DNA from 2 places in the Pseudalkalibacillus sp. Hm43 genome. Region 2 is predicted to be linked to the other one. Evidence: riboswitches for the same ligand, from Rfam matches in the RefSeq annotation. Region 2 holds a riboswitch; the other holds the start of a gene.

Region 1 (15,630 bases), 1.8 Mb from region 2:
TCCATGATTGCATCCCCCTATTTTTGAAATGATTGAATGAAATGAAGTACATTCTTCGTTTGCTCGTAAAGCAATTCTTCACCTGACTCCATGCACGCTTTCAGCGGCATCGCACCGTTCGCTATTGAAAAACATCCTGCAAACTTTTCGTGTAAAGCGTCCAACTCTCCTCGTAGGCTGCCGGATAAAAGCACCGTCTTGACCTGGTGTTTCGCTGCGATCTCCGCGACATAACCTGGCGCTTTTCCAAAGAGCGTTTGTTCATCGCTCTGCCCTTCACCAGTCAGAACAAGATCCGCGCTTACTATCGAGCTTTCCAAATCAATCGCCTTTGCGATGAGCTCTGCGCCAGAGACGAGTTCTGCCCCGATGGTCATCAAGGCGAATCCGAGTCCACCCGCTGCACCGGCACCTGGTTTCTCTTTCCACGAACGTCCGGTTTCTTTTTCGATGAGGGCACTGTAATGATCAAGCGCAGTATCGAGGAGCAGGATCTGTTCGTGCGTTGCACCTTTCTGTGGACCGTAAATGTGACTTGCGCCTTTTTCCCCACATAACGGGTTCTCCACATCGCTCGCCACTCGGATCGTTACCTCATTCAACCGAGTGTCCATGCCCGAAAGATCGACGCGAGCGACTTCCGGCACGTTTTTACCGAAGCCATCGACCTCTATTCCCGACCGGTCGAGGAACCGGGCTCCCAACGCCTGAAGCATGCCGAGACCTCCGTCATTCGTCGCACTCCCGCCGAGCCCGATCAGGATCGAGTCAAAGCCATCATCGATGACCCGAAGGATCAGTTCACCTAAACCGCGAGAAGTCGTGAAGTACGGATCCCTGCGATCTACTGGAACTTGCGTGAGACCTGCAACCTGAGCCGTTTCAATGACTGCTGTCTTTCCATCACCGAGCACACCGTAAGCGGCTTTGATTTCATCGCCCAGAGGTCCTGTGCACTTTTCGTGTAAGCGCTTACCTTTTGTTGAAAAAATAAGCGTATCCAAAGTCCCCTCTCCTCCATCGGCCATCGGTTTCAGAATCGGTTTTTCATCTGGGAAGACCTCTCGACAGGCTCTTGCCATGGCTCGTCCCGCTTGCTCGGATGTCATACTGCCTTTGAATGAATCGGGAGAAATAACGATTTTCATAGCGCACTCCTTTATCTGTATTTATCTCTATTAAATAGAAAAACCAATTGCTAAACAATTGGTCGAATCCATGAAATATTCTAATTTTCTGTCTATTGATTTGTGCATGTGCACAACTACTGTTTGAAACAAAGGATATAAAGTAGCATCGCATCCGTGAACATCCGTGGGTTAAGACCTACTTTTTCATGAATCTGATCGAGTCGGTACATGAGCGTGTTCCGGTGGATGTGCAGTCGTTCAGCCGTCTCCTTCAATTCAAGATTGGACCGGAAATAAATGCGCAAGGTCTCCTCATAACTATCTTCCATGTTTCTGAGACATTCTGCATAGGTCGCAAATACATCCTCATATGTATGGTGCGGGATCTGATCGATCAGTTGCTCGAGCTTCCACTCTTCGATTCGGGTGAACCGTTTTTCCCTAGTGAACTTCATCGCTTGTTTAGCCTGGTCATACGATTCCCGAATACCCTTGACCCCTTTACCAGAATTTCCGACGCCTATAAGAAGATCCGGATTGGACTCTAGTAAAGGAAGCAGCACTGGCTCAAGTAGTTCAGTCTCTTTTACCGCGAGGACCAGTTCATCTTCCTCATGTCTGGAGACGAACACAGCATCCAGCTTCTGTCGGATTTCCTCTGTAAAAACAGCCGGATTCCTCGCTTGCAGTACGACCACTATGAGCGGTTCCGTTAGTTTGATCTTCAGAATGTGCTTCGCTTCCTGCTCGAGTTTTTCCTCATCAAAACCGTACGGATGCAGAAGCTGTAACAGCCAGTTGTACAGCGTGTTCTCCTGGAAGGCCGTTTGCTTCTGAAGATGGATCTGTTCGAGCGCAATTTCAACAGCGGCCTTCGTAATGTTCGCCGCTTGAATCACTTGATCCGGATGACCTGTAATGCCGACCACACCGACGAGCTCGCCGAAAAAATACATCGGCAGGTTGACGCCCGGTTTCGTTCCTGGGTAATCCACAACATCCTCCGGGTATAAGAGCAGCTCTTGTTGAATTTCGATCGCACGGATCGCACCACTGTGTAACTGGTCGACGCGCTCCGGGTCGGAACTCGCTACAATTTTACCGCTCGTATCCATTAAATTGATCGGCACGTCCAGATGCGGCCGCAACCGTTGGATGACCTCATCCCCTAGTTCATATGTCAATTCCATCTTGTCCACCAACTCACCTTAAATAAAAATAAAGCCCCATGACGATGATTGTAAAAAGGAAAGTGAACGCATAGATGAGCGTCAACACCTTGATGTTCAATCTCACGGATTTCGTTTCATATTCGTTGGAGCGTTTCAGCTGTGCTTCAGTCCGATTCGATTCTCGCTTATACTGTTCAGCTTCCTTGTCCACCTTTCTGCCTATGACCAATGTGCCGACCAGTGAAAGAATACCTACGGCAACGACGATGATGGTTAAGTATAAATACATAAATGCACCCCCAAGCATTTCGTTCTTTCCTTCTATTATATACAATATCTACTACTGCCCCTAACTTCACGCATAGAAAACCATACATAGAGAGATAGGTGAACGACATGAAAGGAACATCACATTTATTAGTCGGGGGCGTCGCAGGACTGGTCACATCCAATGTCTTCGAGACCGATCCCGTCACCACGGGGATTCTGATTGCAAGTGGCGGGATAGCAGGACTGATACCGGATATGGATGTGGACGGGACGTTGAGCAACAAAATTACCAATTCGCATAAATTCATCCAAACCCTCGCTCAAATCATCGGTGTGCTCATTATCGTATACAGCTTTTTGACAGGTGTCGGACAAGAAAAGTGGAACGGTGTCGGAGCGGGTGTTGGCATCATTGTGATTGCTTCCTTCCTTACAAGGAGACACATGCTGCTCGTTTCGGGACTTGGTGTTGTCGCCGCCGGATTGTTTCTGGAAGAAAACTGGTTGTTTTTATTCGGCGTATATATAGTTGTTGCTTCTATCGTTCCCCACCGCAGTTACACGCACTCCATTCTTGGGGTCATCTTCTTTGGCGTGATTGCCCGGCAAGTGGAAGCTGCTTTTGGTATAGAAGGCTTGTTTTGGGCACTCCTTGCCGGCTATGCGAGTCATCTGGTCGGCGATATGAAAGTGCTACCTGTTAACAAGCGCGGCATTAAGCTTCTCCTGCCGTTTTCGAATCAAGATTTTTAAAGTGTAAAAAAAAGCGTACACATTCGGTACGCTTTTTTCTGTTAGAGCTGCAATTTTAGTCCTTCATGGGAGGCTTTGAACCCGAGTTTTTCGTAAAACCGGATGGCGTCCTTTCGTTCTTTGTCAGATGTCAGTTGGACCAACTGACATCCTCTTTCTTTTGCTCGTTCAACGGCATATTGGATCAGCTGTGAACCAAGGCCTTTTCCGCGTGTTGCCGATGAGGTCCGAACACCTTCAATCGTTGCGCGCCAACCACCTTGTCGGGCAATGTGCGGTGTATAGGTGATCTGGATGACGCCAACGACTTCATCCCTTAGGCAAGCGACGATCAACTCGTTGTTCGGATCTTTGTCGATCGCGTGAAAAGCATCCGTATAACAATCTGGTAGTGGCTTTTCAAACCGCTCCCGCTTGCTCCCTAACACATCATCAGCAAGCATTGCTACGATTTTTTCCAGGTCGTGTTCTATCGCTGTTCTGAACTCTAGTTCTGTGTTCACTGGACTTTTTCTTTTATGAGTAACGGCTTTATTTGATCCATCAACTCAAAGGTGTTCACTTTTTCAAAGTTCCATAGCATGATGATGTTGATTTTCTCTTCGGGATATTGCCATACTTCCGATTTAAAACCAGGTGTTCCCCCAGGTACAAGTCTGAAATCCTTCCCTAAGAACCACCCATAGCCATATTTCAGATTCGGTGAAATTGTCGTCTGATGATAAGGCGTAAACATTTTCTCAGTTGATTCTTCAGAAAGCACAGAACCGTTGAGGATGGCGTTGCACCACGTGCTGAGGTCTCCAACCGTCGAATAGAGCTCGCCAGGCGCATCTACATCCGCCAACCTGTCATTTTTTGCGTTGATATACGTACCATCCTCAATAGAGTGGCCGTATGCGCGTCCGATGTTGATATTCTTCGGATCGTCTTGTCCCGTATTTTTCATATCGAGTGGTTTGAAAAACAGGTGATCAAGCAGTTGTTCGAACTTGAGACCGGTCACTTCCTCCATAATATAGCTCGTCATGATAAAACCTGTACTGCTGTAATCCCACTTCTCACCAGGTGTGAACATTTGCTCTTGATTGGATAAGTAGGTGAGAAAATCACCTTCCTCTTTATTCAGTTCGGCCATTTTCAACCTTAAGTCGTTTTCACCATAGATGTCGGGAAGTCCTGAAGTGTGATTAAGTAAGTGATGGAGTGTGATTTCTGGGTGGAGGTTTTCAAGGCTAGGTATGTAATGGCTCGGTTTTTGTTTCAAATCCAGCAATCCTTGTTCTTCCAACTTGAGGGCTGCAGCAGCGATGAACATTTTCGTCACAGAGGCGATATGGTATTTCGTCTCTACCGAATTGGGGACGCCAAGCTGAATGGATGCCTCCCCATACGCTTTTTTCATTAGGACCTCCCCATCCCTCTCGATCAGGATGGATCCGCTCAAGTAATTTTTCTCACTATACGCGTCAATTACTCTTTCTAACTCATTCATAAAAACTTTCCCCTCCCCAAAGATAAAAACTGCCATGCATCAATGATTATGGACAGTTTTGTTTCAAGTGATTTATGCGAGTGTCTCGATATGAGGTATTCTGTTTTTATTTGGAATATCCTGCTAGGAACTGTGACTCCCTCCACAGTTCCTACTTTCGACTCAAATTGATATGTTATTTAAATTTTCTGTCATTTTAGTGTACATTTTAAGAATTGAGGGTATGTAAGAGGCAATTGAATATAAATGATCCCACTTGATTGTATGAACTTTTGCGAAAAGGTCAACTCTAAAAACATGAAGGGTGGTGAATGATCATGGCACAAGATGTTTTATGTGAAGTAAGCAATTGTGTGCATAATCGTGATGGAAAGCAGTGCATGGCTGAGAAAATTTTCGTAGTCAGCCATAAAGGTGAAAAGGCACATAACAGTGAGGAAACAGATTGCAAGACGTTTGAACCACAAGGACTATAATGAAAATAGGGAAGGCAGCCAATGGCGTGGTTGCCTTCTTTCCTATTATTGATAATAATTATCAATCTTATACCCGACTAAGTCCATCATGGAGAGTAATTTATATGGTTCTTGAATAGCGGACAGATATGTACTTTTCATCTTCTTTATTTGCGTATCCTTCTTGTTCTGAGTGGTATTGAAATCCTTTTGCACAACCTTTATTTCGACTGGTCAGTTCCATTTCCTTCCTATACAAGTATCTGGCTTTCTGCAAAATGAGAATATAATCCGAAATTCAGATTTATAAACCAAAATAAGAATTTATAATCCAAATTCAGAAATTATAATCCAAACCCGGAAATTATAATCCAAACCCGGAAATTATAATCCAAACCCGGAAATTATAATCCAAAATCAGGATTTATAATCCAAAATTGAAAAAACACTCATCTGAAAATGAGTGTTTCTCCCCGTTATGCCGTTACGGAAGCTTTTCGGACTCCGGAAGGAAAGGTGCCGGAAATCGGATAGGCGACCAATCCAGGTGATTTTTCAACGATTTGCTCGACAACGGTCGGCCTCACTGTGACTACCTTTACCGCATGCAACTGACCATGGATCTGCAATGTGTGATCGATTTCCACCTTTCCTGGAACAGTCGTTTTACAGTTTCCGATTAGAAGGTAGGATTGCTCTTGCTCAACAGCGCATATATTAAGCTCTACTTTTCCAGGTAATACAGGCTCTTGAACGCCACGACCCACGTTCACCAAATCCTCCACTACTGCACTCGCTGTCGGGAACTTTCCGGCACCTGGTCCTTGGAGCTTCAACTGTCCGACGAAATCCCCTGTGATGACGAGAGCGTTGTCGACCCCTTCGACAGAATAAAGGGGATGATCTTCAGCTACCAATTTCGGTTCCACTCCGAGCGTCAACTTTCCTTCCCGCAACTCGAGTGATGCGATGTGCTTCAATCGGAATCCAAGCGCTTCCGCCACTTGAAGATCTTTTACCGAAACGTGCCGGATCCCTTTGTGGTTCACCTCGTCCCAGTTGACCCTGACCCCATACAATAACTCTGTCAGAATTACGGTTTTGAAAAAAGCGTCATGTCCATCGACGTCGTTGGACGGATCAGCCTCTGCATACCCCGCTTCCTGTGCCGCTGCCAACGCATCTGAGAAAGAACGACCTTTTTCACGTATTTCGGTCAGGATATAGTTAGAGGTTCCGTTCAGAATCGCGTCGATCTTCACCACCTGGTTGGCTTGGAGAAGCTGCTTCAACGTGCCGATCACCGGGATTCCGCCTGCGACTGCCGCTTCAAAAGACACCTCTACTCCATGGACTGCTGCCAGCTTTTTCAACTCATGCCCTTTATGTGCGAACAACTCCTTGTTCGCTGTGACCACATGACACCCTTTTTCAATGACACGCTTTAAGTACGTATAACCCGGTTCCACTCCGACGATTGCTTCAACCACAATATCCAAATCCGGTATGTGAAGAATCTCCTCGAAGTTCGATGTCACCAGTACGTCCTCATCAACCTCGCGAGATTTCGTTTCATCCTGGATCAGGACTCCGGCGACCTCGACCTCTTTGCCAAAAATCGTCCGGAGCCTATCTTGCTGTTTTTGAATGATCTCATACACACCGCTTCCAACAGTCCCGAAACCGAGTAACGCTATCTTCAATTTGGCCAATTTTTTACCTCCTTTTCTCAAACTACTATGAACCTGACCACCATACCTACCAACACGAGAACGAGAAAACTTCGAACATCCATAAGTGGTATGCGTTCTTTTTTCATAAAAGTTTAGCCGACCACTTTCGTTGTGTTGAAGGAGGAGAAGCCAGTCGCAACTTCGATCGCCTGCTCAAGGTCCTCAATCAGATCTTCGACGTTCTCGATGCCGACCGATAAACGGACCAGATCTTCCGTCACTCCTGAATCTTTCAACTGGTCCGGGGACAACTGCTGGTGCGTCGTACTTGCCGGATGGATGATCAAGCTCTTCGCGTCACCGACATTGGCGACATGCGACCAAAGAGCAACACTGTTGATGACCGCTGATCCTGAATCCCTTCCACCCTGGATACCGAACACGACAATCGAGCCTGCTCCTTTCGGCAAGTATTTTTTCGCCAGTTCATGGGATGGGTGATTTTCACTTTCCGGATACAACACCCATTTGACCGCCGGATGGTTTTCCAAGTATTCCACCACTTTACGAGTATTGGCGACGTGCTCCTTGATTCGCACGTGCAAGGTCTCCAAACCGAGTGCGATCTGGAACGCATTGTATGGGCTGATAGATGGCCCTGTATCACGTAAAAGCTGTACGCGCGCCTTCACGATGAAAGCTGCTTCAGGCAACGCTTCCGAATAGATGATGCCGTGATAGCTGTGATCCGGCTCTGTAAAACCAGGAAACTTCGGTGAGTTCCAGTCGAACTTTCCGGCGTCGACGATGATGCCACCGAGCGATGTGCCGTTCCCTCCAAGCCATTTCGTCGCAGAATGGATGACGATATCCGCTCCGTGATCGATCGGTCGCGAGAGATACGGTGTGGCGAACGTGTTATCGACGATCAACGGGATGCCTGCGTCATGGGCGACTTTCGCAACCGCTTCGATATCCAATACGTGAAGTCCCGGATTCCCGATCGTTTCTGCGAAAATCGCCTTCGTTTTCGGTGTGATTGCTCTTCTGAAGTTCTCTGGATCCTTCGGGTCGACGAAATGTGTCGTGATGCCGTGCTTTGGCAGCGTTGTCGCAAACAAGTTAAACGTCCCACCGTACAGAGTGGATGCGGAGACGACTTCATCCCCCGCTTCTGCGATGTTGAAGATGGCCGTTGAAATTGCCGCCATTCCGCTGGCCAGCGCCAAAGCGCCGATACCGCCTTCAAGTTGCGCCACCCGCTCTTCCACCGTCGTCACCGTCGGATTATGGATTCGCGAGTAAATGTAGCCTTCTTCTTTTAACGCGAATAAGTCCGCAGCATGATCCGTATTTTCGAACTTGTATGCGTTCGATTGATAGATTGGTAGCGCTCGCGCACCTGTTACAGGATCAGCCTGCAGACCACCATGTACCCCGATTGTTTCTAAACGATATTTCTTGTTTTCACTCATTTGAACCTCTCCTTTTCATTTATGCTTGTTTGTGTTGGACCAATGTGTCGAGCTCGGTTAATTTTTCCTGAATGAACCAGCCCCATTTTTCAAATTCGACGAGAAAGCCGTCATGACCGAATTTTGATTTCACCTCGTAAAACTCCGCGTATCCTCCTTCTTGCTGAATCGCTGAAATGAAACCTGCCAATACTTCCGACGGATAGACGAGATCCCGGGTGAATCCGACACCGAAAACCGGAACCTGATACCCGTGGATGACTTGCTCGAGGCCACCTCTTCCCCGGCCGATGTCGTGTGTGTTCATCACATCAAGCAGCGTCAAATAACTGTCTTTGTTGAATCGTTCCTGCAATTTTTCCCCTTGATAACTTAAGTAAGAAGCGATTTCGTACGTTGGAATTCCATCTTCTGCAATGCGCTGGTTTCGGTTGAACCGCTCATTGAAGAGCACATCCGAACGATAGGTCATCATGCCGATCATACGGGCGATGCTCAAGCCTTGGTCCCCTCCGTTCCGGATCGCTTCACCGGAAATATGGTTGAACGCGATGCCGTAGTCGCTTAAGGTTGGCGTCACTGCAATCGGAAACAGCGCATTCACGAACTCCGGATACATGAGTCCCCACTCAAGGACCTGCATGCCCCCAAGTGAACCGCCCATCACACCCTTCAACCGTTTGAACCCTAAGATTTTCAAAGCGACGTATTGGACTTCGACGAGATCCCGGACTGTGAGACGCGGAAAATGCTCCCCGTATGGCTCACCCTTTTTCGGATCCATTGACTGCGGACCGGTCGAGCCGTTGCACCCACCGAGTACATTGAAGGTGATGACCTGGTACTCTGTTGTATCGATATAGCCGCCATCCTCAATCAATCCTTTCCACCAGCCGGGTTCATCCTCTGTTCCCACAGTCAGATGTTGACCGGTCAGTGCGTGGCATACAAGAATCGCTGGGGCATCCCGTGGTCCGCACCGTTCATAAGCGAGTTCCACCTCCACCAGGCTCTCACCCGACTCAAGCGTAAAATTAGGAATCTGCACGATGCCCGTTTTGTAAAAGTTTTTCTGACTACTCACCAAATCGATCCCCCTTTGTCTCAGATTGATTTATGAAGATTCGAGAAACGTAAAAAGCCTCTCTGTATAGACAGAGAGGCAAAGTTAGCGAATTTGTCTCTCTCATCTCCCAAAGCGCATAAACGCCTTGCAGGATTTGGCACCATTTCAAACGTGACGTACGTTTGACGGTTGCCGGGCTTCATCGGGCCAGTCCCTCTGCCTCTCTTGATAAGAGCTTGCATATGAAATTAAGTTTTAAATTATCTGAATCTTAGCACGGTGATTTCAACGTGTCAACATCCAGATTTCAATTTTCCGAGTTGTACATCTATTCCTATTCAGAGTATAGCGAAAAAGTTCCAGCCAATTTTTTTAAACGGATTCTTTCTTCGGAACGATCGCACCTTTCTTGGAACGTAACGTCGTAATGAAACCGTCCAGCACCTCGTTGCTATAGACGAACCCTTTTCTTTTATAAAATTCGAGGGCCTTCTCATTGCCGTTGGAAACGAACACAAAGTAGTCCTCTACTTCCCGGTAGCTGTCGAGCCATTCCATCGACATGTTGAAAAGCTTGGACCCGATGCCGAGATCGCGGTACCCTTCATCGATGTAGAAGTTCGCCAAGCAGCCCACTTCTTCTCCCTCCACCGTATCCAGGTCGAAGAACGTGGCGAAATCCATGTCGTACGTCTCCTTAGGGGCGATGTTGGAATACACGTAAGCCACCGCTTTTCCATCGATCTTCGCGACCACGGTAAAATTATGTGTAGACCGTTGTACGGCAGGAATCATGCGCGATTCGAAGCTCATCGAGTCGAACAGCTCTGGGCGGAAATGCGCCATCGACTTCTGGAACTTCATCAATTTGTTGCAAAGGTCCCTGCAACATTCAATTTCGTCATCTTTGACGATTTCATATGTAATTTCCACTGGATTCACTCCTTTTTCAGCTCAAAACCTCCACTCGGTGGTCGGTTTTGGCACTTTTCGTGGGCGGTTTTGTAAAAAACAGCGTCGGTTTTAGAAAAATCAGGGGTGGTTTTAGAAAAATCCACTCTGGTTTTGCAAAAAATCACTGACGTTTTGTAAAAATGAAGGGTCGTTTTAGAAAAACGACCTACATTATTTTATGTGTGGGCCACCTATTTCTTTTTCACCGACTTCGACTTCGCTGATCCCGTAAACGGATTCATCTCGTACGTTAAGTCTTTACCAGCCGCTTGTTCCTCTTCATGAACTGCTTTTCCAATTGCTGCATAGTACCAGATTCCCGCGCCTAATGCGATGATTCCACCGACAACCGGCACCCAGACAAAGAACTGATCCATGTCGACCTCCTATGTCCTTTTACTCTTTTTCAAAGTTGTATACACTGAACCGCTATAAAACTAGCAGTTCGGCACCTTATACTCTTCTCCTTCTACATGAAAAATCCTCTTCCTAGGTGTGGAATAGGTGTTTCCTCCCATCACACAGGGATAAGGTCGTTCATATGATATATAATCGAGCATTGGACAACCCTTCTGGAGGTACACAATATGACAAGTCATAGTTTTCATAAACGTAAAATTGCGAACCACCTGATTACCCGGCCAATCCCTCTTTTTGATGAAGATTTTCCTATCATATTCTTCTGGAATCCTAAATGTGGATGTACTTCTCTCATAAAATGGTTTTTCTATCAAATCGGGAAGCTACAGGATGCTACGGAATACGATGAAATCATCCATACTTACAGAATGAAAATATTTGAACAACAAGACAACCATACGAATAAAATCCGGAAGCATTTGTTGGATGGGACGAAAGATGTTTATAAACTTGTCCGTGATCCTTATACGAGAGCCGTCAGCTCTTACTTCCATACACTCCGGACCCCGAGCATCATGAACTCGGTTGCTCCAGGCATGGATCAGGGATTGTCGTTCAAACAATTTCTGTATCGTGTTCAAAATATGGGAGTTGAACGTGGTAACATCAACGGGCATATGATACAGCAATATCTTGATGGTGAGAAGATGTTCATCAAGAACTTTATCAAGCTTGAACAATTCGCTCCCTCAATCAAAAAGATAGAGGAAAAGTATCAGCTACCCCCTTCACCGCTGGAGGAAATTATCAAATCTCCTCATCACGTCACCCAGAAGATGAATACCAGCGACAACCGTAACTTTGCCAACATGAGATTATCTAGCCAATCATTTTATCAACCTTTGCCACCATATGAAAATTTCTACGATCAAGATACCTTGCAATTAGTCAGTACAATTTATCAAAAGGATTTCATCAATTATGGGTACGACCTCAAAAAGATCTAAAGAAAAAGAGCTGATATGAAGTCAGCTCTTTTCTCATGATTTAACGTCCTGATGAAGTGCTAAAGTGCGTTTCTTCCCCGTTTTTGAAAATCGCAAGACGATCATAATCTCTGTCGAATTGGACTTCATAGATCATCCTGTTATCTAGCTCTTTGTTTTTATCTTCTGTTGTAGTTTGTTCCTCATAATAAATGTTCAAGGTATCGCCTTCTGGATCAACTTCGAAGTTACTGAAGCTTGAGGCTGCTTCACCTTGTTTCACGTTCCACCCGTTCAAAAATACATATATTCTTTCCCCTTGATCTTGAAAAAGGTAAATCCCATTCTCATCTTGTTCATTGAGAAAAAATGAGCTGATTTCTTTATCCAATTCATCCATTTTGACTTCCTTATGGACCAACTCGTTTTGACTACACCCTGCTGATAGAAGGAACACAACCAACATCACAAGTATTTTCTTCATCTTGAGATCTCCTGTTCTTGAGGAGCGATCGACTTCACCCATTCGAATCCTTCTTTTACAAAAGACGCACTTGGATCGGTATGCGGTGTGTGCTCAAATACAAACCGCAGCCCTTCAATACTCGCCAGATACTTCAGCAAAGGCTTTAGTGTGTACAACTCTCCTTCATAAGATGGATGTACCATCGTCCAAATGTACTTGTCACCGTGAAAAGTCACATTATGAATATGCGCGACAGCGATATGTTTTTCCCACTTTTTTATGTAATCGAGTGCGGATTCACCTTTTGCCATCAGGTAATCCCCAATGTCGATACAGAGCTTCAGACCATACGTGGACCACGTCTGCTCTGAAAATTGATGTAAATATTCGATGCCTGCAGTTGACCTGTTCAATCCAAGTTTCGGTTCACATACAATCGGCAGCTGATATCGTTCTTGGATAGTGCTTAATTTCTGAAGACCTTCCTCAATGCGCTCGTTGGCGTCTCCATCATTCTCCCCTTTAAAAAATGGAAAATGGACGAGCAGATACTCCGCACCTAGCGACGACAAGCGCTCCGCTTCCTCTTCAAGCCTTTTCCAGGCAAACGACGGATCGTGGACGACTTTTTCCAAAAGATCGTATTTACTATCCTGTCGAAACACTGGTGAATGAACACCAAAGCTTGCCCGATGTTTTTTACAAGTTTGCAAGAACAATTGAAAGTCTTCTTCCTTCGCAAATTCGCCAATTTCAATATGTTCGATTCCCTTCCAGAACAGATCCTCAAATCGATCTGGATCAGATAAGATGGTACTTCCGGATACTGCATAAGTCAAAGCCAAACTAAAACCCCCAATGAACAGCTATATTTCTACCATAAACATTTCATTATGAGCTCTTCATTTTCCTTCTATGAATTTGAGAAGTACATAAACGCAAAAAAGCATCCAACAGCGGATGCTCATAAGCGATTTCGTATAAAAAACTGGAAGAACTCCGCCCGAGTGGTTGGAGTCCTTGTGCTAGATATTAGAGCCCACTCTGAGCATAGTTGGAAAAAAGGCAGGGTGTTTGTCCATTTTCGCAAAACGAAAAAAGGATTACCAGCGCTTTTTCTTCTTTTTCTTGCAACGGCAAGTAAGCGGGTACGGAGAAGTCAAGATGTGTGTGTAAGAATCTACTGCATAGCCTTTAGAGCATTTGCATTTCTTGTGCTTCTTATGGCTCTTTTTGTGGTGGTGGCTGGATTTTTTACCTGAAGATCCTGAAGATCCTGAAGAACCATACGGATCATTGTACATGTACTTTTCGTTTCCATGTTTGCTTGCTTTCTTGTAAGCTTCAGATACCTTCTTGCAGCTTTTCTTACCTTTAGAATGTTTTTTGCCGGAAGATTTACCAGAGGACTTGCCTGAAGATTTGCCTGAGGACTTTCCAGAGGATTTACCAGAAGATTTGCCTTTACTGCATTTTCCAGATGACTTTCCGGATGATTTTCCAGAAGATTTACCGGAAGACTTACCAGAGCTCTTTCCTGAAGACTTTTTCTTCTCCTTTTTGTCATACTCAATTTCTACATGTTCTTCTTTTTCGGAGCTAGAAGAACATACGTAAATCTTTTCATTACTTTCCATTAAGATTTCCTCCTATTTTAGATGTGAAAGCTTGTACTTGCATTATATGTAGGGCGTGAGGAAACGTTATGGTCATCCGTTTAAATCTTCATCCAATTCGTATGAAAGACTAGTAAACACCCATATTTTCCATATCACTGGACTGAAGAAAAAGAGAATAGAGTACGAGACATCGTATAACAAACATAGGCCTTTTATCTTAATTGACGTAATAATCCGTTCAAATGATCAGAATACGCACTGAAATGAACAGAATAAGCAGTGAAATGCACAGATTCATCCTCAGATGACCAAAAAAAGCGTCCAAATGACCAGAATACACCTCCAAATAACAAGAAAAGGAGCGAACGACTAAGTTCACTCCTTCAAATCCTCTTTTTTATCCTAGATCCGAAATGATCCGGTTGATTTCAGTGACTTTCGCCCGCTCGAACTGCATCGCGATGGCCAATTCATCTTCCAGCACTTCATTTTTCTTTCCATACTTTTCGCGGGTAATTTCATGTAATTCATACGGAAACAGCATGTCAGTGAGCATGACCTTTTTCTGATCGACAGATAATGGATTGACTGACTCGTAGCCTTTCAGCATATGGTTGATGACATCGTCATTCCATACGCCTGTATCACCCATTGAAGGTATGATCATTTTACGTAAGTCCCGGATCGGTAAGTCGAATGTCGTTGTATCCAAGTCGATGACCCAAACTTCGTCATTCGCCAAAAGGGTATTCCCTGTTCCATAGTCCTGGTGGCATAGATTCGGTCTTGCCTTACACTGTGCGACCCACTCCGGATAATGAGAGTCTTGTAACTTCAGTAGCGTCTCTTCTCCAAAATCTATGAAATAATCAATCTCCTGCACATATAACTTGGAAAAAGGATCCTCAGGCGTCTTTTCCGCAAGCATCTTCCATGAGCGCATTTGCTGGCACCTTTTCACATAGTGGTTCGGCCATCTACCGAGCTTCGTAAAAATTGGGATTCCACTAGGCGGCACATAACCGACAGAATCCAAATGGTAGTTTGCAAGACCTTTCATGATCCATTCCATGTCCTCGGGTAGCGTGATGTCGAAGGTACGTCCTTCTACCCAATCATATAAGACGAAAAGGAACGGTCCCTGTTTCGCATACAGGCTACCCTGTTTCGTCGGTATGATCCCGGGTACTCTCGCACCTTTTTTCGCTAGATAATTCTGTGCATTGATGGAAAACAACGACTTCTTCTCAGGACGGTTCATCCTCTTCAAACAGCGCGGACCATCATCCGTCATGATCTTCCATACCAATGCCATCTGCCCGCCCTGGATCAGTTCGATACCTTGTACATTCACATCCCAGTGAACGATCAGCTTTTCTGCCAACCGCTGCAGACTCTCCAGCATCTCGGGGGTCATATCGGGGTTTGCCTCGGTCTCCTCGACCTCTTCTGTTTCCTCTACCCATTCTCTTTCATTGTTTTCTTCAAACTCTGAATTACGAGTTGCCATTCTTTCACCTTCCTATTGCTTAACATTCTCTTATTATGTGTATGGCGGAATAGAAGATATGTCCTAGTTACTCGTCCATCCCTTGCAAATAGGGCGGTTGATTCAGTAGATTCGCCTTTTTTGCATTCCGATTTAAGGATTTTGCACAAAGACTCGTCTAGCTTCGTAACATGAAGAGAACCTAAAAAAATTGGAAAAGCTTTGGAGGAAAGAGAATGAAAATAGCTTTAATTGCGACAGAAAAAT
Region 2 (15,630 bases):
GACGAAAGTATTAATCGTTGAGGGGAAAACGGACCGAGAAAAGGTCAAGAAACTGATCAGTGAACCTGTCGAAATCATCTGTACACATGGAACGATCAGTTTTACAAAGCTGGAAGAATTGATTGATTTGATCGAGCATCGGGAGATCTACATCCTTGTAGATGAAGATGATGCAGGACATAAGTTGAGGAAAACGTTGAAAAGAGAATTGCCGAACGCAACGCATCTTCATACGCAGAGTGTTTATAAAGAAGTCGCTGAAACGCCTTTAATGTATCTGGCAAAAATTTTAATGAATGCCAATTTCCGAATTGATCAGCGTTATTTATTCAACGGAGGTGCAACATGAGGATTCTCTTGAGTGCCATTCTTATGATTGTGTTAGTTGGATGTTCGGATCAAGAGCAGATGCCTTCTGAAGGGAAGCAGAACGCATCTGAAGATACAACTCAACAAGTGAACGGTGGAGAACGTGAAGACGCTGAAATAATAGCCACGAAGCTCAAAGTCCCATGGCAGATCAATGTCATTGATGACACGGTCTACTATTTGTCTGGGCGAACTGGTGAAATCATGAGTGTTAAGGACGATTCTGTTCAACTACAATCCGTAAATCTGAACAAGCCTGTAGTGGCTAGAACAGAAGGTGGTCTGCTCGGAATTGTCGTACTCGGTAATCAGTCTGAGCCACAAGAAGCGATCCTCTATCATACATACGAAGAGGATGGCCGTCTCCAGAATCGAGTCGTCAAAGTAAAAAAACAGAAAAGTGAGTGGCAAGAGAGCGATGTTCTGATTGAGGGCATTCCTGGAGGACGTATCCATAACGGGGGACGGCTTGCAATCGGTCCGGATGATAAGCTCTATATTACTACTGGTGATGCTGGGGACGAAGATCAAGCTCAGGACTTGAACACTTTAGGTGGAAAAATCCTCAGACTTAACCTTGATGGGTCCATCCCTTCTGATAACCCTTTTGAGGACTCTCCGATTTATTCATATGGACACCGTAATCCGCAAGGGCTTGGGTGGACTTCGGAAGGGAAGATGTACAGTTCAGAGCATGGGCAAAGCGCACATGATGAAATCAATGAGATCGTGCCTGGCGGTAATTATGGTTGGCCGATTATCCAAGGAGATGAAGAGCAGGAAGGATTGATCCGACCAGTGTTCCATTCAGGTGAGACCACCTGGGCACCTTCAGGTATGGCTATTTCCGGAGATAAGGTTTATGTAGCCTTACTCGCTGGCAAACAAATCAGGGTATTTGACCTGGCGAAGGGTACCCATGAAAAGTGGAAAGATGGATTTGGCCGGATGCGTGATGTTAAGATTGTAGATGGAACCCTATATGCTGTCACTAATAATACAGATGGTAGGGGAAATCCGAGTGAAAACGACGATCAATTAATTAAGTTTTCTTTAGATGAATAAGGTACTCAGGAGGCAGGGCAACCATCTATGATACGTGAAGCAACCTATGAACAAATTATGCACAAACGATTCAAACGCTCTTCTACGATCCTATATTTCTATACCCCATTGTGCGGGACGTGTAAATTGGCAAGACAGATGTTAGAGGTTGTCCTGGCTACGCTGGATGATCCAAACCGTCAAGAACAGGAGGTTTTGGCTTGCAACTTGAACCAAATGCCTTCTGTCGCAAAGGATTGGGAGATCACAAGTGTCCCTTGTTTGACCTTTTTGCATGATGGTAAAATCGTAGAAAAGCTATATTCCTTTCAATCTGTCGACAATATCTATCATAAAATCCTAAATTTCAACCAGAATACTCAAAAAAGTAGTGGATAAATCTTCCTGATTTATGTCAAAAAACAACCTTTCTCAACAAAAATAATGAGAATAAGGTTGTTTTTTTATTGTATAAAAGTAAGCGTTTTCCTATTGGTATTATAGAGTTTTTTAGCAAATACAGGGACTATTGTTACAAAATTCACCCTAATCAGTCTTAATAAAAGCATGTTACAATTGTTAAAGGGCTTGTAACATTGTTATCAAATTGTATCCTCCAAACGGCGAAAATAATGATATAAATGAATTATGGATTCATTAATCCTAAATACAAAATTTCGTTTTATATCATATAAATTCGTTTAGGAAATCCTCAATCAAAAAAGTTAAATAACTTGTCCGTAGCGAGGTGGATACAAAAATGACATCAATGAATATGAACTTACTAATGAAACCGAACTTCAATAAAGCAGTAAAGAAAAATGTTACCATAGAAGATAAAGTAAAAAGAATTGCCCGAGGAGACGAAGAACTCCGCAACGAGTTACTAGAGGATTATCAACCCTTCATTAAAAAAGTAACTTCTAAAGTATGCAATCAATATATCGATCAATCGAGAGATGAATATAGTATCGGATTGACAGCGTTCAATGAAGCGATCAATCAATATCAAGAAGGACAGGGAAGCCGTTTCCTTACTTTTGCAGATATGGTCATCCGTCGACGTGTCATTGACTTCATCCGAAAAGAAGCTCGTCAGAATCGATATGTTTTCCTCGAACCAGAGGAAACAGATGAAGAAGGACGTCTAGAAGACAGTTACGCAGAACAACAAGCTGCGATTCATCATTATGATCAACAGCTACAGGTCGAAAACCGCGTTTATGAGATCGAAGAATACCAGGAATTGTTGAAAGATTATAGCATTACCTTCAAAGTGTTAAGTAAAAATTGTCCAAAGCATATCGATGCTCGTGAAAACGCCAAAAAGATTGCTCAGCTCTTGGCTGAAGATGAGAAGTTAGCGTCTTATCTAGTTGAGAAAAAACAACTGCCAATAAAAGATTTATTAAATATGGTCTCTTGCAGTCGTAAAACGATCGAACGGAATCGAAAATATATAATAGCAATAGCATTGATTTACATTGGAGGGTATACATCGCTTAGATCCTACATTGAGCCCTCTTGATCAATCAATTGAAGGGAGGGACCAATGAGTGAAACGCGGCCTTATCATGAAAGTTTCAAAGCGCAAAGCTGTAATCATGACGAAAGATGGCAGTTTTGAACAGGTTCGGCTGAAAAAAGGCGACCAACCAGAAGTAGGTCAGGAATACATCTGTCCTACGGATGGTGCAGGTATTGCCTTTCGCCCGAACCGTGTACTATTACCTTCATTCTCACTTGCGTTAGTTGCCCTTATTGTATTCGTTTTAGTAGCAGGTGGGATGCCTTTTGGCCATCAGAAGGCTTCTGCTGCAGCTTATGTCAGCTTTGACATCAACCCAAGTATCGAAGTCGCGGTTGATAAAGAAATGAATATCATCAAAGTCCGTGCGTTGAATGAAGACGCTAAAAGTCTATTAGAGGGCTCTGATGGGTACGTAGATTCGTCATTGTTGTATTTTTCCGAGTCTTTATTTGAGATGCTCGAAGAATATGGCTATTTCGACACATATGACGATCTCCTGATCACCTCTTCATTTGAAAAAGGTGATGTATCTTCTGAATTACGTAAACGTCTAGATGATGCAATCAAGCAAATTCGGTCTGATAAGAGCATTGAGAACACGAGTATCGTCGTATCCGTTATGGAAACGTCTTCAGATACACGTAATAAAGCGAATGAACTTGGTTTATCCATGGGGAAATTCCTCGTGTATCAAGATGCGATGGAACAAGATGAATCACTTGAAGTGAATCATGTACGCACACTATCTTTTTCTGAACTGAGAAAGCTAGTTGCTGCTGGAAATGAGGAAGAAGCTACAGATTCAACAGAAGACGCGGCTTTACCAAAAGCTCCAGAAGCTCCAGCACTCGATCATCCAGTAGAACAAACCGGTCTTAAAGATGACAACGGTGCTAAACCGATCAACACGAATCAAACGAAAGAGAATAAAGAAACGATTCAACAGAAAGTGAATAAATCTGTTGAATCGGCGGCGCCTAAAGAAACGCCTAAAGAAGTAAAACAGCCTAAAACTACCGCACCTGCAGCTGTACAAAAACCGAAGTCTGATGACAACGAAGACGAAGATGAGGAACAACGAGAAGAGTCTCCAAAGGATGCAGAACGGGATGACGAAGGCGAAGAAAACGATCGTGAAGACGGTGAACGCGAAGAGGAAGACGAGGATGGTGACAACAATGTCAGTCGCAAAGATTCTAAGCCATCCAACTCTTCAAACTCTTCGGAGGATAAAGATGAAGAGGGTTTGAAGCTGAAGATCAACATTAAAATCGGTGAACGGCTCGAGAAACCTGCGGAACATTTGAAGCAGTTGGACTTATTGAAAATCCAATTCATCCACAACAAAGCGAGTTAATCGAAATCATGGCTCTACGTCATGAAATTTTGTAATGCTTAATTACATAAAGCGTTCCCTTAGGGGGACGCTTTTTTGGATGCACGAAAGATTTGGTGCCCTTATGGAGGGCTAATGTGTGCACGAAACCAGATATCAAACCCTTATGAAAGAAAAAATATCTCGAATTATGCTTGAGAAAGTGTCGAACGTTTCTTAGAGGACATACGATACCCCCATCGAAAAGTTATTGTAGAAAGCGAGGGGGAAATCATGGGGATTGATCTGGTTATTGAGGCGTTCAAGGTGAGGTTTGAAAAACAAAATTATTTATCGCCATTTTTCCGTTTGCAGGATTTCGTCGTCGCGCTCTCGTCTACTGAAGAGCGTATTTCCGTCCATATACGAAAACGTTCCTGTAAGGTCATCACCCAAACGGATCAACCGCAAAGTGTCGTTGAAATAACGGGATCTACTGAAGCGCTAAAATCACTTATTGAGGGTAGAGTGAAGCTATCTGAGTTGATCAGCCGAAAAGAAATTCATATGGATGCATCTTATAGAACGGTTCTAAAACTGGAATCCATCTTCTACTTATCGGGGCAACAAACGAGTGATGCCGTATAAAATATCTTGGAACTTATCCTTATCGGAATAAACATCCTGGATGCGATGTTCTGCATCAAGCAAGACCGTCGTCGGTACAGAAGTGCAGTTGAATAGATCATAAACCTTGGTGCCATCATCTTCTAGAACGGGTACAGTCAATTGATTCTTTTCTATGAAAGCATCACGTTGTTCTATTGCGCCTTCTCTTCCGGTAACATTCACTGTTAAAACGATGAGTTCATCATTGTTCATGGACTTATAAAATTGTTCCAGAAGGGGGACTTCCCGCATGCAATCTGGACACCAGGAAACCCAGAATTGCAATATCACGGGTTTACCCGAATAGTGGGACAAAGATATAACTTCATTCGATTGAAGATCTCTCAGGCTGAAAGCTGCTTTTTCAGTCATTTTTTATGCCTCCTACGACCAAATGTACTTTTAGCATAACCGAAAACGTCTAATATGAAAGTAACATATGTGTTTGAAAACATGCAGTAAAAAATGATTGACACCTAAAAATATCACATGCTACAATGCATTCATGCTTAAATAAACTAAAGTGATAAAGTTTTTAACGAATTAAATAAAATCTTATCAAGAGCGGCGGAGGGACTGGCCCGATGAAGCCCGGCAACCATCAAACCATTATGGGTTTGAAAGGTGCCAAATCCTGCAGAGTGAGAGACTCTGGAAGATGAGATGGAGAGATCCTATAAACCTTTCTGCTCATTTTCGAGTGGAAAGGTTTTTTTGCATTTAACCGAGCCTTAGACAGATGGCTTGGATTTGCCGTGGGTCCTTTACATTTACAGAGACGAATATGCGGATGATAAGGGTTAGGAAGGAGATGAACGACTTGATCACTTTAAAAGATATTAAAAAAGTCTTCTATACAAAGGACGGCACCCTGAATGCAGTGGACCGAGTAAATCTTACGATTGAAAAAGGAGAGATCTTCGGGGTCATCGGATATAGTGGTGCCGGTAAGAGTACGTTGATTCGGATGTTGAACATGTTGGAGCGCCCGACTGAGGGCTCAGTCGACATCAACGGCCAAGCACTCACCAGCTTGAACAGCAAACAACTCCGTGTTGCACGACAAAACATCGGGATGATCTTTCAACACTTCAACTTACTATGGAGCCGTACGGTGAGAGAGAACATCTCATTCCCACTGGAGATTTCAGGCATCGGTAAAGAAGAACGTGAAAAACGGGTGGAGGAGTTGATTGAACTTGTCGGGCTGAAAGGGCGCGGAGATTCGTATCCGTCCCAGTTGAGTGGAGGTCAGAAACAACGTGTCGGAATTGCAAGGGCACTGGCCAATAATCCGGATGTCTTATTGTGTGACGAAGCGACATCCGCTCTTGATCCGAAAACGACAGATTCCATTTTGAACCTGCTCGTCGATATCAACGAGAAACTCGGTTTGACGATTGTGCTGATTACACACGAAATGCACGTCATCCGGAAGATTTGTAATCGGGTCGCGGTAATGGAAGAAGGACGAGTCGTGGAACAAGGACCGGTCCTGGAAGTATTCCGTTCACCTGAACAAACGATTACGAGAGACTTTGTCAAGCAAGTCACAGAGCCAGAAGAAACCGATGAAACGATCCAACATCTCATTGAAAAAGGTGAGAATCACAAGGTTGTGAAACTGACGTTCGTCGGCGGTACTGCTGAGCGACCACTCATCAGCGATCTGATCCGTCAATTCCAAATCAACGCAAACATTTTACAAGGAAAGATTTCACAAACGAGAGACGGTGCTTATGGCACACTGTTCATCCAACTCGAAGGTGAACCTGGTGAATTGGAAAAGGCGATCAGCTATATCAGACAGCAAGAAGTAGAAGTTGAGGTGATTACACATGCTGACAAACCTGTTTCCTAATGTCGATTGGGAGGATATGTGGGAAGCTACGCTTGAGACCTTATACATGACGGTCATTTCTGTCAGCGCCACATTCGTACTGGGGATCATTTTAGGGTTGCTCCTCTTCCTGACAGAAAGAGGAGGCTTATGGCAGAACAAGCCGATACAAACGGTCGTTGCTGCAGTCGTGAACATATTCCGGTCTATTCCATTCATCATATTGATCATTTTGCTGGTGCCTTTCACAACCTGGTTGGTCGGGTCTATGCTTGGAGCTGAAGCGGCGCTTCCAGCGTTAATCATAGGGGCAGCACCTTTTTACGCAAGAATGGTTGAAATTGCACTGCGAGAAATCGATAAGGGTGTGATTGAAGCGGCAAAATCGATGGGAGCGACCGACTGGCAGATCATTTATAAAGTTCTGCTGCCGGAATCCTTACCTGCCTTGATTTCAGGTATAACGGTTACCGCAATCGCATTGATTTCTTATACCGCGATGGCAGGCGTCGTCGGTGCAGGTGGACTTGGAACACTGGCCTTCTTGGATGGGTTCCAACGAAATCAGAACGACGTGACGTTGATTGCGACGATTATCATCTTGGTGATTGTATTCCTCATCCAATGGATGGGCGATATTTTGACACAAAATACAGACAAACGATAATTTGGAGGGAAGCAACATGAAAAAGTTTTTATCCATTATTAGTTTTGCATTGGTCATTACGGTATTAGCAGCTTGCGGTGGAGCGAGTGGCAGCGGCGGAGAAGAGTTGGTCGTCGGTGCGTCCAACGTTCCTCATGCTGAAATTTTAGAAGAAGCAAAACCACTACTTGAAGAAAAGGGCATTGATCTTGAAATTGAGACGTTCCAGGATTATGTGATTCCGAACAAAAGCCTTGATAACAAAGAATTGGATGCGAACTACTTCCAACACATACCTTATTTGAAATCACAAATGAAAGAACATGGCTATGAATTTGAAAATGCAGGCGGGATACACATTGAGCCAATCGGTGTTTATTCGAAAAAACACGAGAGCCTGGAAGACCTTCCGAAGGGTGCTACGATTATCATGAGTAATTCCGTTGCCGATCATGGTCGTATTCTATCGATGCTGGAAAGCAAAGGCTTGCTTACATTGAAAGAAGGCGTTGAAAAGTCAGAAGCCACTGTTAAAGATATTGCCGATAATCCGAAAGAACTGAATTTTAAAGCAGATGTTGAAGCTGGGCTTCTTCCTAAGATTTTCAACAACGGTGAAGGAGATGCAGTCGTCATCAATACGAACTATGCCATTGATGCTGGCTTGAGTCCGAAAGATGACGCAATTGCGCTTGAAGGATCCGACTCTCCTTACGTGAACATCATCGCGGTAAACAAAGGCGATGAAGACAACAAGAACATCAAAGCGCTTGTTGAAGTGCTTCGTTCGAAAGAAATCCAAGACTTCATCAACAAAGAATACGGTGGAGCAGTCGTTCCGGTCAGTGAATAACCTGCCCACAAGAGTGTCGATACGTCGGCACTCTTTTTTTATTACACGCTTTGCCAAGTTTACTTTACGTGAAAAATTCATTCCTTTCGGGGGATACAATTCTCAGGAAGATTCATACTAACTATGAGAAATATTTGAGTATGTAAGGAGTGAATGCTATGAACCAGAAGGAAACTCATCAGCAACCTGGAACACCGACTGAAGCGGCATTGATGGATTACAAACATGGACTTGGCGTATTTACGGAAAAAATGCCCGACATCGCACGTAAGTACAATGCTTTTACAGAGTCTTGTTTCAAAGCCGGGAAATTGACGAAGAAAGAAAAGCAACTGATTGCCTTAGGAATCAGTATCTATTCTCAGGATGAATATTGCATCATCTACCATACAAAAGGATGCCTCGACCAAGGATGTACTGAGGAAGAAATCCTTGAATCAGTCGGCGTTTGTGCTGCCTTTGGTGGAGGGGCAGCAATGAGTCAGTCTGTTACGCTTGTCCAAGAAGCGATTGCAGATCTGAGCCAGATGAAACATTAATCAGAATTATGAGAAAACGGGATGTATTCGGGGGAAATGTATCAATGATTCCCGTAAAACTTCACCAATGGTTGTGAAGAAGGCACAGTGCGAATAATCCATTCATATGGAATTTGGGGTTTAATCAAATTACTGGTAGGGTAATATCTGTAGTGAAAATATTATTGAATAAACCCGAAAGGATTGATTCATTATCCATCAGATTGACACGAACCATACCGGTGAAATGGAGAAAGCCATGCACCAAAATCACGGAATAGGTTATGCGCAATATGCACGCAGCCTAGAGAAGCGTATGGAAATCGAACGTAAACGTGAGCAGGAGTATAAGCGAAGTCAACAAATGCTTAGCGAATTTACGGGGAAAGTCAATAAGTCATAAGCTACAAGAAAAATCAAGCTACAGCAAAGATCGTCACAAGAAATGAGCTCATATATTTTTGGACCTTATCGCACACTAGATAAGGTCCTTTTATATTTACTGAAGGCTCTTTCGGAGCGCGAAAACGAGAAAACTCGGATATCGCACCCTGCAAGAGGCTCTTGCGCCCCCCGAAAACGAGAAAACTCAAGTTTTGCACCCCGCAAGACCGGAAATCTTGAATCCTTATCAGGTTTATGAAAGCTTGTTAATGCCGAAAATAGATCAGGGGCACACTTTACATACCCTTACACAGCAGAAACATACGAGGGGTGTTACTTTCAATAAGCAACAGTCATTCTCAATTAGATTCTAAAAACAAGGCATTTTTTAATACTTCTGTTGAGAATAATTTTAATTTGTTTTAAAATTAGAATGATGATAAAGTAAACTTGGTGAAGACGAACCGACAGGTGAAGTTTGAACCTTAGTTGCACTTATGCTGGAGGCGAAAAGTAAACTTGGTGAAGACGAACCGACAGGTGAAGTCAAAGCAACCATTATACTTACTTGAAGAAAGTCAGTCAGCTTTCTTCATACAAAAATAAAAAATCAGGAATATTTCATTTTTCCATTGTTTTTCGTTACAATGTTAGATGGAGTAAAAATGATTGAAATACGAAATTGGAGGGTTAAGTCATGACTGCACCAAACATTAAGATCGAAAATCTACATGTTTCCATTGAAGGAAAAGAAATCATTAAAGGTCTTGACCTTGAAATAAACGGTGGAGAGATCCATGCGGTAATGGGACCAAACGGAACAGGTAAATCTACACTTGCTTCTGCATTGATGGGTCACCCGAAATACGAAATCACAGACGGAAAAGTGACGTTCGATGGTGAGGATCTACTTGAAATGGAAGTAGACGAGCGCGCGAAAGCTGGACTTTTCCTTGCGATGCAATATCCAAGTGAAATCAGCGGTGTTACGAACGCAGACTTCCTACGTTCTTCTATCAACGCACGCCGTGAAGAAGGAAACGAAATCTCCCTAATGAAGTTCATCCGTAAAATGGACAGCAAAATGGAGCTTCTTGACATGGATGAGTCCTTCTCTCAACGTTACCTGAACGAAGGTTTCTCTGGCGGTGAGAAGAAGCGTAATGAAATTCTTCAATTGCTCATGCTTGAGCCAAAAATCGCAATCCTTGACGAAATCGACTCTGGTCTAGATATCGACGCATTGAAAGTTGTATCCAAAGGTGTCAACGACATGCGCAGCCCAGACTTCGGTTGCTTGATCATCACGCACTATCAACGTCTATTGAACTACATTACACCTGACAAAGTACATGTAATCATGCAAGGACGTATTGTGAAATCCGGTGGACCTGAACTTGCACAACGCCTAGAAGAAGAAGGTTATGACTGGATTAAAGATGAACTTGGAATTGAAGACGAAACTGTAGAACAAGCATAGGCTTTGAAGGAGGATTTATATGTCAGTGGAAACGAAGATTGCGTTCGATCAATCATATGTAAGTGACTTTTCGAAACAAAGAAATGAACCAGAATGGCTAACGGAACTTCGTCTTCGTGGATTGGAACTGGCTGAAAGCCTACCGATGCCGAAGCCGGAAAAAACGAAGATCGACAACTGGAATTTCACTCAATTTCAACATGTTGTAGACGCACCACAAGTTGATAAAGTCGATGAACTTCCTGAATATATACTGAACTTGATCGGGAAAGAGGATCGTACGGATAACTTCATCGTACAACGTAACTCGACTCCTGCTTTCCAACAGTTCTCACAAGACTTGAAAGACAAGGGTGTTATTTTTACAGATATCGCAACTGCTGTCCAAGAGCATGGCGACCTTGTAAAAAAATACTTCATGAATCAAGCTGTGAAAGTCGATGAGCACCGTTTGACAGCGCTACACGCTGCACTATTGAACGGCGGTGTTTTCGTATACGTACCGAAGAACGTTGAAGTTGATGTACCACTTCAATCTGTTTTCGTTCAAGAAGATGGAGAAGCATCTCTGTTCAACCACGTACTGGTTGTAGCAGAAGATAACAGTTCCGTTACGTATGTTGAAAACTACCTTTCTCATAGCGATGATCAAGCTTCCGTAGCAAACATTGTTGCAGAAGTATATGCTGGTCCGAATGCACGTGTACAATTCGGAGCGGTTGATAACTTCGCAAAAGGCATTACAACCTACGTAAACCGTCGTGGACATGTCGAGCGTGACGGAAAGATTGAATGGGCGCTCGGTCAGATGAACGACGGAAACACAGTTTCAGATAACACAACGAATCTTGTTGGCGACGGATCCTATGCAGATACGAAAACCGTTTCTGTCGGACGTGGCGAGCAAAAGCAAAACTTCGTCATCCGAGTGAACCAATGGGGTAAAGAATCAGACGCTCAACTTCTTGCACACGCAGTTATGAAGGATAGCGCAAGCTCCATTTTCAACGGAATTGCAAAAATCGAACACGGTGCTACGAAAGCGAACAGTGAACAGACAGAACGCGTTCTTATGCTGAGCGACAAAGCACGTGGTGACGCGAACCCGATCCTCTTGATTGATGAGGACGATGTTACAGCAGGACACGCAGCTTCTGTCGGACGCATGGATCCGATCCAAATGTTCTACTTGATGAGTAGAGGGATCTCCAAGCAAGAAGCGGAACGTCTTGTCATTCACGGATTCCTTGCACCAGTCGTTAAACAACTACCGATCGAGGGCGTTAAGAAGATGTTAGTGGAAGTCATTGAAGGGAAAGTAACGAAATGATTGCGAACGACATTCGCAAACAATTCCCGATACTTGACCAAGAAGTAAATGGGAAACCACTTGTCTATCTGGACAGTGCCGCAACATCTCAAAAGCCGAAATCGGTGATTGAAACCCTCGACCACTATTATAAAAACGACAACTCTAACGTTCACCGCGGTGTGCATACGTTAGGGACACGTGCCACGGACAGTTATGAAGGTGCACGTGAAAAAGTCCGTCGATTCATCAACGCTTCCTCAATGGAAGAAATCATTTTCGTAAGAGGAACGACGACAGGACTGAATACGATTGCCGGAAGTTACGGTCGTGCAAACGTCGGTGAAGGTGACGAAATCGTCATCACACCGATGGAGCACCACAGTAACATCATTCCATGGCAACAGCTTGCGAAACAAACAGGCGCAACGCTTAAATACATTCCTCTTCAAGAGGATGGAACAATCGATTTGAACGATGTTGAAAATACAATTACAGAACATACTAAAATTGTATCGATCATGCACGTATCGAATGTTCTAGGAACGATCAACCCGATCAAAGAAATTACAGAAATAGCTCACCGAAAAGGTGCAGTCATGGTCGTGGATGGTGCACAAGCAGCACCTCACATGCCTGTTGACGTTCGTGATTTTGATTGCGACTTCTATGTTTTCTCTGCTCATAAAATGTGCGGGCCAACCGGCATCGGTGCACTTTATGGTAAGAAAAAGCTTCTTGAGAAAATGGAGCCCGTTGAATTCGGCGGTGAAATGATTGACTTTGTAGGTCTGTATGAATCTACTTGGAAGGACCTGCCTTGGAAGTTTGAAGGCGGTACACCGATCATCGCAGGCGCAATCGGAATGGGCGCAGCGATTGACTTCTTGGAACAGGTTGGACGTTCTGAAATCGAGAAGATTGAACATGAACTCGTCACTTATGCGATGGACCGTATGTCCTCTATTGAAGGCTTGAAAATTTACGGACCGAAAAATCGAGCAGGGCTTGTTACATTCAATATCGATGATGTTCATCCACACGATGTTGCAACCGTTCTGGATGCAGAAGGGATTGCCGTTCGTGCCGGACATCACTGTGCACAACCATTGATGAAATGGCTGGATGTTACAGCAACTGCTAGAGCAAGCTTTTACCTCTATAATACGAAAGAAGATGTAGATGCTCTGATCGATGGACTAAAGACAACAAAGGAGTATTTTGGTCATGTCTTCTAATTTAGATCAGCTATACCGTCAGGTCATCATGGACCACTATAAAAATCCTCGTAACCGCGGGGAGTTGGAAGATGATGGCGCGCTGACGTTCAATTTGAACAACCCGACATGTGGAGACCGGATTCAAGTATCCATGCAAGTGGAAGATGGGAAAATCAAGGATGCGAAGTTTGAAGGGGAAGGCTGTTCCATCAGCCTCGCTTCTGCTTCCATGATGACAGAAACCATCAAAGGACTTCCGGTTGACGAAGCACTAGAAATATCAAAAATCTTCTCTGAGATGATGCTTGGAAACGATTACGATGAAGGCGATCTTGATCTTGGTGATTTGGAAGCTCTTCAAGGCGTATCGAAGTTCCCTGCACGTATCAAATGTGCAACTCTCGCCTGGAAAGCACTGGAGAAGAGTGTTGAACAGAAAGAGAACGAAGAGGAATAAAGCCAGCCCGGTTGTCTTTTGTATCCATGCACCTTACAATGGAAGTATAGATACTACGTACTCAACTGGCTCTGGATGTATGTATCCTTTAAGGAGGGATTGAACGATGGCTAAGAAAATGCCAGAGATCGGCGAATATAAATATGGTTTTAAAGACAAAGACGTTTCGATCTTTAGATCCAAGCGCGGATTGACGGAAGAAATCGTACGAGAAATCTCCCGTATGAAAGATGAGCCGCAATGGATGCTCGATTTCCGTTTGAAATCACTTGAACAGTTCTATAAGATGCCTATGCCTCAATGGGGCGGTAACTTGAAAGAATTGAACTTCGATGACATCACGTACTATGTTAAACCGTCTGAGAAATCTGAACGCTCTTGGGATGAGGTACCAGAAGAAATCAAGCGTACGTTTGATAAGCTAGGTATCCCTGAAGCAGAGCAAAAATATCTTGCTGGTGTATCCGCTCAGTACGAATCTGAGGTTGTATACCACAACATGCAAGAAGACCTTGAAAACATGGGGATTGTCTTTAAAGACACTGATACTGCTCTTAAAGAGAACGAAGAGCTGTTCAGAGAGCACTTTGGGAAAACAATACCTCCATCTGATAACAAATTCGCAGCATTGAACTCTGCAGTATGGTCTGGTGGTTCCTTCATCTACGTTCCAAAAGGTGTGAAGTGTGATACACCACTACAAGCGTACTTCCGAATCAACTCAGAAAACATGGGTCAATTCGAGCGTACATTGATCATCGCGGACGAAGATTCTTCTGTACACTACGTTGAAGGTTGTACAGCTCCAGTTTATACAACGAACTCACTACACAGTGCAGTCGTTGAGATTATCGTCAAAAAGAACGCATATTGCCGTTATACGACGATCCAGAACTGGGCAAACAATGTCTTCAACCTCGTTACGAAGCGTGCTGTAGCGGAAGAAAACGCGACGATGGAATGGATCGACGGAAACATCGGTTCCAAGCTGACGATGAAGTACCCAGCAGTCATCTTGAAAGGTGAAGGCGCACGTGGTATGACATTGTCCATCGCACTTGCTGGTAAAGGTCAACACCAGGATGCTGGTGCGAAAATGATTCACTTAGCTCCGAATACGTCATCTACGATCGTATCGAAGTCCATCTCTAAAGGCGGCGGTAAAGTAACTTACCGCGGTATCGTACACTTCGGACGTAAAGCACAAGGTGCTCGCGCAAACGTTGAGTGTGATACGCTCATCATGGATAACGAGTCTACTTCTGACACGATTCCATACAATGAGATCCTGAACGAAAACATTTCCCTTGAGCACGAGGCGAAAGTTTCTAAGGTATCAGAAGAGCAACTCTTCTATCTCATGAGCCGTGGAATCTCTGAAGAAGAAGCAACAGAAATGATCGTAATGGGCTTCATCGAGCCATTCACAAAAGAACTTCCAATGGAATACGCAGTCGAAATGAACCGACTGATCAAATTCGAAATGGAAGGCTCAATCGGATAAAAATGATGAAGAACCCTGGCATGATTCATGCCAGGGTTTTTTTATGTATTCTAATTTTCCAAAAATATTGATAGGTAAAATGTATAATAGACTTTATTGATATTCTGAAATGTGTAGCAGGAAAAAATAACAATATATAGAATTTATTTATTACTAAAGGGGGGAGAGATTATGACAGCGGAAGTAAGTATTCTCAACCGTTCTGGAGTTGCTCTCGCAGCTGATAGTGCGGTCACGATTGGCGCAAGAAAAGTGTATAATTCTGCAAACAAGCTTTTTTCATTATCTAAATTTCATCCGGTTGGAATAATGATATACGGTGGAGCGAGTTTTATGGAAATTCCTTGGGAGACAATAATTAAATCCTTTAGAAGCCATCTTGGGATGAAAAAATTTGATAAATTAAAAACATACCAAGAGGAGTTTATAAAATACATATCTAGTGATGACCGATTAAAGAATGTAAATACTGAAAGAAAAGTTGTAGGTAG

What was found. Region 2 has a riboswitch for S-adenosylmethionine ahead of ACXQIQ_RS16225 (methionine ABC transporter ATP-binding protein). Riboswitches for the same ligand answer to the same signal wherever they lie in the genome.
Region 1: linked by a shared signal. The riboswitch ahead of ACXQIQ_RS06920 (homoserine O-acetyltransferase family protein) and the one ahead of ACXQIQ_RS16225 (methionine ABC transporter ATP-binding protein) in region 2 are both predicted to bind S-adenosylmethionine.

The regions. Positions count from the first base shown of each region.
Region 1 covers NZ_CM135129.1:1,302,449-1,318,078, forward strand. The annotation lists gene ACXQIQ_RS06870 (GntP family permease) at 1-5, opposite strand, end outside; gene ACXQIQ_RS06875 (glycerate kinase) at 18-1,148, opposite strand; gene ACXQIQ_RS06880 (CdaR family transcriptional regulator) at 1,265-2,320, opposite strand; gene ACXQIQ_RS06885 (hypothetical protein) at 2,334-2,591, opposite strand; gene ACXQIQ_RS06890 (metal-dependent hydrolase) at 2,699-3,325, shown strand; gene ACXQIQ_RS06895 (GNAT family N-acetyltransferase) at 3,367-3,768, opposite strand; gene ACXQIQ_RS06900 (serine hydrolase domain-containing protein) at 3,825-4,820, opposite strand; gene ACXQIQ_RS06905 (DUF1540 domain-containing protein) at 5,138-5,296, shown strand; gene ACXQIQ_RS06910 (homoserine dehydrogenase) at 5,752-6,987, opposite strand; gene ACXQIQ_RS06915 (O-acetylhomoserine aminocarboxypropyltransferase/cysteine synthase family protein) at 7,101-8,423, opposite strand; gene ACXQIQ_RS06920 (homoserine O-acetyltransferase family protein) at 8,443-9,507, opposite strand; SAM riboswitch class I at 9,607-9,724, opposite strand; gene ACXQIQ_RS06925 (GNAT family N-acetyltransferase) at 9,862-10,422, opposite strand; gene ACXQIQ_RS06930 (hypothetical protein) at 10,635-10,820, opposite strand; gene ACXQIQ_RS06935 (sulfotransferase family 2 domain-containing protein) at 11,031-11,810, shown strand; gene ACXQIQ_RS06940 (hypothetical protein) at 11,851-12,273, opposite strand; gene ACXQIQ_RS06945 (TIM barrel protein) at 12,270-13,100, opposite strand; gene ACXQIQ_RS06950 (hypothetical protein) at 13,359-13,892, opposite strand; gene ACXQIQ_RS06955 (CotS family spore coat protein) at 14,272-15,291, opposite strand; gene ACXQIQ_RS06960 (glycosyltransferase family 4 protein) at 15,600-15,630, shown strand, end outside.
Region 2 covers NZ_CM135129.1:3,113,669-3,129,298, forward strand. The annotation lists gene ACXQIQ_RS16190 (toprim domain-containing protein) at 1-349, shown strand, start outside; gene ACXQIQ_RS16195 (PQQ-dependent sugar dehydrogenase) at 346-1,434, shown strand; gene ACXQIQ_RS16200 (thioredoxin family protein) at 1,462-1,812, shown strand; gene sigI (RNA polymerase sigma-I factor) at 2,174-2,941, shown strand; gene ACXQIQ_RS16210 (anti-sigma factor domain-containing protein) at 2,970-4,301, shown strand; gene ACXQIQ_RS16215 (hypothetical protein) at 4,554-4,907, shown strand; gene ACXQIQ_RS16220 (TlpA disulfide reductase family protein) at 4,875-5,300, opposite strand; SAM riboswitch class I at 5,481-5,593, shown strand; gene ACXQIQ_RS16225 (methionine ABC transporter ATP-binding protein) at 5,749-6,789, shown strand; gene ACXQIQ_RS16230 (methionine ABC transporter permease) at 6,767-7,435, shown strand; gene ACXQIQ_RS16235 (MetQ/NlpA family ABC transporter substrate-binding protein) at 7,452-8,267, shown strand; gene ACXQIQ_RS16240 (carboxymuconolactone decarboxylase family protein) at 8,426-8,806, shown strand; gene ACXQIQ_RS16245 (hypothetical protein) at 9,045-9,188, shown strand; gene sufC (Fe-S cluster assembly ATPase SufC) at 9,867-10,649, shown strand; gene sufD (Fe-S cluster assembly protein SufD) at 10,669-11,979, shown strand; gene ACXQIQ_RS16260 (cysteine desulfurase) at 11,976-13,196, shown strand; gene sufU (Fe-S cluster assembly sulfur transfer protein SufU) at 13,186-13,635, shown strand; gene sufB (Fe-S cluster assembly protein SufB) at 13,742-15,139, shown strand; gene ACXQIQ_RS16275 (hypothetical protein) at 15,311-15,630, shown strand, end outside.